2 regions of the Halomonas sp. HP20-15 genome follow, and region 1 is predicted to be linked to the other one. Evidence: predicted binding sites of a transcription regulator. Region 1 holds the regulator's gene; the other holds the start of a gene.

Region 1 (4,314 bases):
GTGCGTCGTAGAGTTCGCGCTGGCTGGCACTGTGGCGCAGCCGACTGCGGGTCTCGGCGTCGTTCATGATGCCTGCGACCTGGGCGAGCAGTGCCAGGTGGGTGTCGTCGGCCTCTTCGGGCACCAGCAACACGAACACCAGATCCACCGGTTCGCCATCGACCGCATCGAAATCGATCGGTTCCTGAAGCTTGAGGAAGCCTGCTACCGGTGCCTTGCAATGGGGGTTGCGGGCATGGGGGATGGCCACGCCATTGCCGATGCCGGTACTTCCCAGGCGTTCGCGTCCGATCAGCCGGCTGAACACCTCCTGGCTGTCTAGGCTAGGGGTGTTCTGGGCGATGAAGGTGCTGAAGAACTCAAGCACGCGCTTCTTGCTCCCCCCGGGCACGGCAAACAGGGTGCGTTCGGGGGGCAGTATGGCTTCCAATGTCATGATAGGGAGTTAGCGGGCACCGGCGCCTTGCGCGCGAGCCTGAGCCTTTTCCTTGTGTTTGACGAGTTGGCGGTCGAGCTTGTCGGCCAGGGCATCAATGGCGGCATACATGTCGCCGTTTTCGGCTTCGGCATGCAAGTCAGCACCCGCTGCGTGAAGCGTGCAGGCCGCCTGCTGGCGTTCCTTCTCGACCGAGAGCGTTACCTGCACGGTGGTGATGTTGTCGTAGTGGCGTTCCAGCCGCATCAACTTCTCGTTGACATAGTCACGCAATGCATCCGTCAGTTCGACGTGATGGCCGGTGATGTTGGCTTGCATGGCACGTTCCTTTTCGACGAGTGGTGGCTCGATTGTAACCCTTTTTGCAGCTTAGCAAACCCCTTGTGGGATGGCGGCCACACGCGTCGCTTTTCGCGAGCTGAGGGCGTAAAAATCGACGTTCCGAGGTGGCGGGGCGTGGCACGTTCCGTGTGCCGGAAGAGACTTCAGGCGAGGCGCTTGCGTTCGCTGGAGGAGGGAATACCCAGCGCTTCGCGGTACTTGGCGACGGTGCGTCGCGCCACCGCGATGCCGTCGGCGGCGAGCAGATCGACCAGTTTGCTGTCGGAGAGCGGCTTGCGCGGCGGCTCGTCGCCGATCAGCTTCTTCAGGCGCGCGCGTATCGCGGTACTGGAATGCGCATCGCCTTCGCCGCCGCCGACATGGCTCGAAAAGAAGTACTTGAGCTCGAAGACGCCACGCGGCGTATGGATGAACTTCTGCGTGGTGACTCGCGAGATGGTCGACTCGTGCATCTCCACGGTCTGGGCGATATCGGCGAGTACCAGCGGTTTCATGGCTTCTTCGCCACGTTCGAGGAAGTCGAGCTGGCGGACCATGATCTCGCGACCGACCTTGAGCAGGGTGTCGTTGCGACTCGACAGGCTCTTGATCAGCCAGCGCGCTTCCTGAAGATGCTGCTTCATGAAGGTATTGTCGTCGCTCTTGTCGGCCCGCTTTATCAAGGCGGCATAGTCGGGTTGGATGCGCAGCCGCGGTAGCGCCTCGGGGTTGAGCTCGATACGCCAGCCCTCGCGAGTGTGGCGGGCAACCAGGTCGGGGATCACGTAATCGTTGCCGCTGGCGTCGAAGACCTGGCCGGGACGCGGGTCGAGGGCGCGGATCAGCGCGATCACCGCATCGAGCTGAGCGTCGTCGAGGCGCAGCCGGCGCTTGAGCAGCTTGCGATCGTCGCCGGCCAGCGCTTCGAGAAACTGACGCACCAGGCGCTTTGCCTGAGGCAGCAGCGGCGTATCGTCGGCCAGCGTAGCCAACTGTAGCAGCAGGCACTCGCGTAGGTCGCGGGCGAATACGCCGGTGGGGTCGAACTGCTGGAGGCGATACAGGACCTGCTCGACATCGGCGACCTTGAGTCCGGCGAGCCCTTGATTGTGCAGGCCTTCCGTCAGCTCGTCGAGCTGACCTTCGAGGTAGCCGTCGATGGTGATCGAATCGATGAGGCATTCGGCGATCGCATGGTCGCGGCTATCGAGCCCGGCCATTTCGAGCTGCCACTGGAGATGATCCTGCAGGCTCTGATCGGCGCTATTGCGCTCGAAGTCGGGGCCGTCTTCACTGCGCCCGGCGCTGGGGGCCAGGTCCTGGTAGGTATCCGACCATTCGCTGTCCAGCGTGAGTTCCTCGGGGATGTCGCTGGCCCAGTCGTCTTCTACCGTCTCGCCGACGGCAGTTTCCCCATAGTCGTCTTCCATCTCCAGCATGGGGTTGGATTCCAGCGCCTGCTGGATCTCCTGGCGTAGGTCCAGCGTCGACAGCTGCAGCAACTGGATGGCCTGCTGCAACTGGGGCGTCATGGTCAGTTGGGTGCCGACCCGAAGCTGCAACGTGGGTTTCATAGCCATGACAACGTGACTTCACTGACAGGGTTTGATCACACGTTATCCTGCCCGGTATGGCCTTGCAAGTATAAAAGCAATAACCATGCCACGATTAAGGCTAATCCCGCTTGGCGATATCTTGCGTGGAATTTCAGGGCTTGACAGCCGACTCTCGGTGAGGCGGCAGCGAGCGCTCAGAGGCGGAACTCGTTACCTAGGTAGACCTCGCGGACCTTCTTGCTGGCGAGTATCGCTTCCGCGCTACCCTCGGCGATGATCTGGCCGTCGCCGACGATGTAGGCGTTGTCGCAGATGTCCAGCGTCTCGCGCACGTTATGGTCGGTGATCAGCACGCCGATGCCCCGGTCGCGCAGTTGGCGAATGATCGACTTGATTTCGCCGACCGAGATCGGATCGACCCCCGCGAAGGGCTCGTCGAGCAGGATGAACGCCGGCTCGGTGGCCAGCGAGCGGGCGATCTCCACCCGTCGGCGCTCGCCGCCGGACAGGCTCATGCCCATGTTGTCGCGAATGTGGGTGATATGGAATTCCTCGAGCAGCTGTTCGAGCTGGCGCTTGCGCCCCGGCTTGTCCAGGTCGCGCCGCGTCTCGAGGATCGCCATGATGTTGTCGGCGACCGATAGCTTGCGAAAGATCGAGGCTTCCTGAGGCAGGTAGCCGATGCCCGCGCGGGCGCGATGGTGCATCGCCGCGCGGCTGAGATCCTGGTCGTCGATACTCACCTCGCCGGCGTCGGCGCGTACCAGACCGACGATCATGTAGAACGAGGTCGTCTTGCCTGCCCCGTTGGGGCCGAGCAGGCCGACGATGCTGCCCTGGCCGATCGACAGGCTGATGTCCTGGACCACGCGGCGATTCTTGTAACTCTTGGCCAGATGTCTGGCGAACAGCGTCTTCATCGCGCGGGACTCTCCTCTAGACTGGCCTCGGCTGTCGGGGTCATTGTTCGGCCGACTTCGGCGTCAGGCTCATGCGCACGCGCTGGTTCTCGGTGCCCTGAACTTGGGAGCGCGCCTGGACCTGACGATTGTCGAGGAAATACTCGACATAGGCGCCGTTGAAGGTATCGCTGGCCTGGTGCAACTCGGCCTGTCCGATCAGCTCGACGCGTCGCTCGCCGGCGTGGTAGATGATCGTATCGCCCCAGCCCTTGACCAGCGGATCGTCGGGCGCCGGGCGCTGTTCGAGATAGGCACGCTCGGCGCCGCCGGTGGCGGTCACCAGGGTCACTTCGCCCTGGTCGTTGCGCTCGATCTCGACACGCTGAGCGGTCAATTTCATGCTGCCCTGCTGCATGTCGACGTCACCGGTGTAGACGGCGGTGCCGGCTCGGTCGTCGAGATCCAGTCGGTCGGCGGCAATGTTGATCGGCTGATTGGCATCGCTGTCCAGCGCCAGGGCCGGCGTGGCGAGCAGTGCCGCACCGGACAGCCCTAGTGCGGCGATAAGGGTGCGCATCATGATCCTGAATCCTCGTCGATCGGCGGGTGATGGCCGCGTACGTTGCCGTTGAGCCGCATGCGTCCGCTATCCAGCCAGGCATCGAAGCGATCGCCGCGCACGCGTTGTTGGAATTTGCGCAGAACGGCCTCGCTTTCACTCCAGGCATGGCCGGTGTCGGCATCGTAAACCAGCACCTCGCTATTGATTTGCCATCCCTGTTCGGGCGCCTCGAGCTGGGCGTCGCCGCTTAGCTTGAGCGGATTGGCGTTGGCCCCCAGCCTACCCGTGTCGGCGCTGGCGAACCAGACCCGGCCGCGGTCGTCGACGAGTCGGGCGTCGGGCGTTTCGAGGTGCGTCACGTCATCGTCGGGGGTATGCGTCAGGCGCGGTGTCTCGAGCCGCTGATGGGCGGTGCCGGCCGCATCGAAGCGGGTCAGCGTGGCGTCTTCCAGATAGTAATCGGGTTCGCCGCTTGCGGCCGTGGAAGGCGGGGCGGGTAGCGAGATATTGCGCTGCTCGATCAGCGCCAGCAGCCCA
Region 2 (4,314 bases), on a different contig from region 1:
CCGTTGGCATGTCCTATATCAATATTGTCGATAAGCGTTATCCAGACAACCCATTTAACAGATAATCGTCGCTGACTTAGAATGTCTGTAACGAAATTCGCCATCTATTATGCGATTATGGAATAGCCTTGGAGGCTTTGATGAGCAAGTTTGCCCTGGAAGAAGTGCTGAGTGTCCATCACTGGAACGACACCCTGTTCAGCTTTCGCACCACGCGTGAACGCAGCCTGCGCTTCAAGAACGGGCAATTCGTGATGATCGGCCTGGAAGTCGCCGGCAAGCCGCTGATGCGCGCCTACTCGATCGCCAGTCCCAATTACGAGGACCATCTCGAGTTCTTCAGCATCAAGGTGCCCGACGGCCCGCTGACCTCGCGCCTGCAGCACCTCCAGGTAGGCGACCAGATCATGGTCAGCCGCAAGCCGACCGGGACGCTGGTCACCGACGACCTGCTGCCGGGTCGCAACCTTTACATGCTGTCTACCGGCACCGGCCTGGCGCCGTTCATGAGCCTGATTCAGGATCCGGAAGCGTATGAGCGCTTCGACAAGATCGTGCTGATCCACGGCGTGCGTAGCGTCAGCGAGCTTGCCTATGCGGACTTCATCGGCAAGGAGCTGCCGGCGCACGAATACCTCGGCGAGGAGATCAGCGAGAAGCTGGTCTACTACCCCACGGTGACCCGCGAGGAGTTCCATACCATGGGCCGGCTCACCGACCATATCCGTAGCGGCAAGCTCGCCGAGGATACCGGCCTGCCGCCGCTCGACCCCAAGCAGGACCGGGCGATGATCTGCGGCAGTCCGGCGATGCTCGACGAGACCAGCGCGCTGCTCGACGACCTGGGGTTCAAGATCTCGCCGCGCATGGGCGAGCCCGGCGACTACGTGATCGAGCGGGCGTTCGTCGAAAAGTAACCCTAGCCACGAGTCGCGAGCTACGGACTTCGCGCAAAACCGCACGCCGGTTTCTAGCGCCGAACGGAAAGATGCCAGCGACGATATCGTCGCTGGCATCTTCTCGCTCAAGGGTGACAGCCTGATTTTCGCGGCTCGCGGCTCGCGGCTCGCGGCTCGCGGCTTTAGACCGCATCCTTGCCGGTTTCGCCGGTACGAATGCGGATGACCTGTTCGAGCGGCGAGACGAAGATCTTGCCGTCGCCGATCTTGCCGGTATTGGAAACCTGGGTGATGGCTTCGATGACCTGCTCGGCCATGGCGTCGTCGACGGCGACTTCCAGCTTGACCTTGGGCAGGAAGTCGACCACGTATTCCGCACCGCGATACAGCTCGGTGTGACCCTTCTGGCGACCAAAGCCCTTGACCTCGGTCACGGTGATGCCCTGAACGCCGATTTCGGACAGCGATTCACGGACATCGTCCAGCTTGAATGGCTTGATGATGGCGGTCACCAGTTTCATGCTCATACTCCTCGCAGCTAGGGTGCGGGTATCGTCGCGCGCCTGACGGCATCGCGGCCCCGGTTTGCGTCGGTTGCTTTGCTCTCAAGCATACACCGCTCGCTATAGGAATAAAAAAAGACCCCCCGAAGGGGGCCAGGGGAGCACGCCAGCTCACTCGTTGCGCCAGGGCCGCTTGCTGAGCCCGGACACGCTCACTTGTTGCCGCCGCCGGCGGTAAACTCGGGGTAGGCCTCGAGGCCGCATTCGGCCAGGTCGACGCCTTCGTATTCTTCCTCTTCGGTAACCCGCACGCCCATGATCGCCTTGATGATCAGCCATACGACCAGGCTGGCGATGAAGACCCAGGCGAAGATGCCGATCGCGCCGATCAACTGCGCGCCGAAGGAGGCGTCGCCGTTGTTGAAGGGCACGACCATCACGCCCCAGATGCCGGCCACGCCGTGCGCCGAGATGGCGCCCACCGGGTCGTCGATGCGGATCTTGTCGAGCATGACGATCGCGGCCACGACCAGCAGGCCGCCGATGGCCCCGATCAGGGTCGCGCCCAGGCCGGTCGGTGACAGCGGGTCGGCGGTGATGGCGACCAGGCCGGCGATCGCGCCGTTGAGCGCCATGGTCAGGTCGGCCTTGCGGAACCAGATCTTGGCCAGGATCAGCGCGGCGATGACGCCACCGGCGGCGGCGGCATTGGTGTTGAGCAGCACCTGGGCCACGTTGTTGGCGGAAGCGACGTCGGAGACCTTCAGTTCGGAGCCGCCGTTGAAGCCGAACCAGCCCATCCACAGGATGAAGGTACCCAGCGCGGCCAGCGGCATGTTGGCGCCGGGGATGGCGTAGATGGCGCCGTTCTTGCCGTACTTGCCCTTGCGCGGGCCGAGCACCAGCACGCCGGCCAGTGCGGCGGCAGCGCCGGCCAGGTGGACGATGCCGGAGCCGGCGTAGTCGGAATAGCCCAGCTCGGAGAGCCAGCCGCCGCCCCAGGTCCAGTAGCCCTCGATGGGGTAGATGAACGCGGTCATCACCACGGCGAAGGCCAGGAATGCCCACAGCTTCATGCGCTCGGCGACGGCGCCCGAAACGATGGACATGGCGGTCGCCACGAACACCACCTGGAAGAAGAAGTCGGCACGCGCCGAGTAGTAGGGCGCGTCGTCGCCACCACTGAGGACCGCATCGACGCCGTTCTCGCTGCCGATCAGGAAGCCGAGGCTGGGCAGGAAGCCGCCGGCGCTGCTCGAATACATGATGTAGTAGCCGATCGCCAGATACATGGTGCAGGCGATGGCGAACAGGACGACGTTCTTGGTCAGAATTTCTGCGGTGTTCTTCGAGCGTACCAAACCCGCTTCCAGCATCGCGAAGCCCGCGGCCATCCACATGACCAGCACGCCGCAGATGAGGAAGTAGAATGTGTCGAGCGCGTAATTGAGCTCTGTCATCGTTATAGTCTCCTAAGTCCGCGCCTCAAACGGCGTCGGCCCCGCGTTCGCCGGTGCGAATACGAATGACGTCTTCAAGCGGCGTGACGAACAGCTTGCCATCGCCGATCTTGCCGCTGTTGGCGGCCTGGCTGACGGCTTCGAGCACGCCTTCCACGCGGCTGTCGTCGACCGCGATCTCGATTTTCACCTTGGGCAGGAAATCGACCACGTACTCGGCACCCCGGTAGAGTTCGGTATGGCCCTTCTGGCGACCGAAACCCTTGACCTCGGTCACGGTGATGCCCTGGACACCGTTGTCGGCCAGTGCCTCCCGGACGTCGTCGAGTTTGAATGGCTTGATAATGGCGGTGATGAGTTTCATCCCTTGTCTCCCGTTGTCGGCTTGCGCCTGAAACCCATTAAGCGCGAGTCATGCCAGTCCGTGTTTTTGTCATTTATTTCAAGGTCATGGATTGTATTTCGGGGAGGGCTGAATGGCCTTGGGCAGCCATGCTGCGGCGCGGATCGCTATTTTGGTGCACCGATGCAGCGGCGATGCGCCATAACGGGGCATGCGTTGTCGAATCGCCTTGCGTATGCTGGAGAGAATCTCAACAAGGAGTGGGTCGATGATCAGTAACGAACGGATCAGCCGTCTCGCCCAGCAGCTGGGTGAGCGCCTTCAGGATGCTTCTCACGCGCCCGAAGAGATCCAGCGCAACGTGCACAACGTGATGCGTGGAGCCTTCGATCGCATGGAGTTGGTGACTCGCGAGGATTTCGACATCCTGATGGATGTCCTCCAGCGCACCCGCGCCCGGGTCGAGTCGCTGGAAAAGCAGGTCGCCGCGCTCGAGGCCAGTCTCGACGACAATGCCGGCGCGCCGGGCTCGCCGGCGATGGTCGCGGCCGACACGGCAGCGCCGCCGGAGGACACGGCGCCCGCCGAAGATACCGACGCCTCGTCGTCCAAGCGGACATAGCGCTGGCCCCCCTTGCGTTGATCTCGAGACTTGCAGTCCCCGTGGCGATCTGTATCACTAGTCCTGTATCGATAAACAGTCATGAACAGAAAACGGGGCGCGGGGCCGCTAAGTTTCCGTATGTAAAGGGGCTATGGCGTGCGGCTTCGCTTGAGCAACCGCCGGGCAAGGAGCCGCCATGGCATTAGCCATCATCACCACGCGTGCGGGACTGGGGCTGGATGCGCCCGAAGTGCTGGTCGAGGTCCACCTGTCCAATGGCCTGCCGGGCATGACGCTGGTCGGTCTGCCGGAAACCGCGGTCCGCGAGAGTCGCGAGCGGGTGCGCAGTGCGCTGCTCAATGCCGGTTTCGAATTTCCCACCACACGACGCATCACCATCAACCTGGCGCCGGCCGATCTGCCCAAGGAGGGCGGGCGTTTCGATCTGCCCATTGCATTGGGCATCCTGGTGGCCTCCGAGCAGATTCCGGCCGCCGCCCTCGAG

Evidence for each region. Region 1 encodes sigma-54, which starts transcription at its own class of promoters, with help from an activator protein. Its sites were predicted from a motif close to TGGCACNNNNNTTGCTNT; they were not measured.
Region 2: the regulator sigma-54 is predicted to act here: its motif matches at 3,265-3,282, upstream of R6258_RS03945 (P-II family nitrogen regulator).

What each region holds. Positions count from the first base shown of each region.
Region 1 covers NZ_JAWQLY010000016.1:19,336-23,649, forward strand. Annotated here, with positions in the region: gene ptsN (PTS IIA-like nitrogen regulatory protein PtsN) at 1-436, opposite strand, end outside; gene hpf (ribosome hibernation-promoting factor, HPF/YfiA family) at 446-754, opposite strand; gene R6258_RS17045 (RNA polymerase factor sigma-54) at 922-2,337, opposite strand; gene lptB (LPS export ABC transporter ATP-binding protein) at 2,508-3,233, opposite strand; gene lptA (lipopolysaccharide transport periplasmic protein LptA) at 3,274-3,795, opposite strand; gene lptC (LPS export ABC transporter periplasmic protein LptC) at 3,792-4,314, opposite strand, start outside.
Region 2 covers NZ_JAWQLY010000002.1:332,498-336,811, forward strand. Annotated here, with positions in the region: gene R6258_RS03930 (ferredoxin--NADP reductase) at 141-917, shown strand; gene R6258_RS03935 (P-II family nitrogen regulator) at 1,082-1,420, opposite strand; gene R6258_RS03940 (ammonium transporter) at 1,615-2,862, opposite strand; gene R6258_RS03945 (P-II family nitrogen regulator) at 2,888-3,226, opposite strand; gene R6258_RS03950 (accessory factor UbiK family protein) at 3,474-3,827, shown strand; gene R6258_RS03955 (YifB family Mg chelatase-like AAA ATPase) at 4,006-4,314, shown strand, end outside.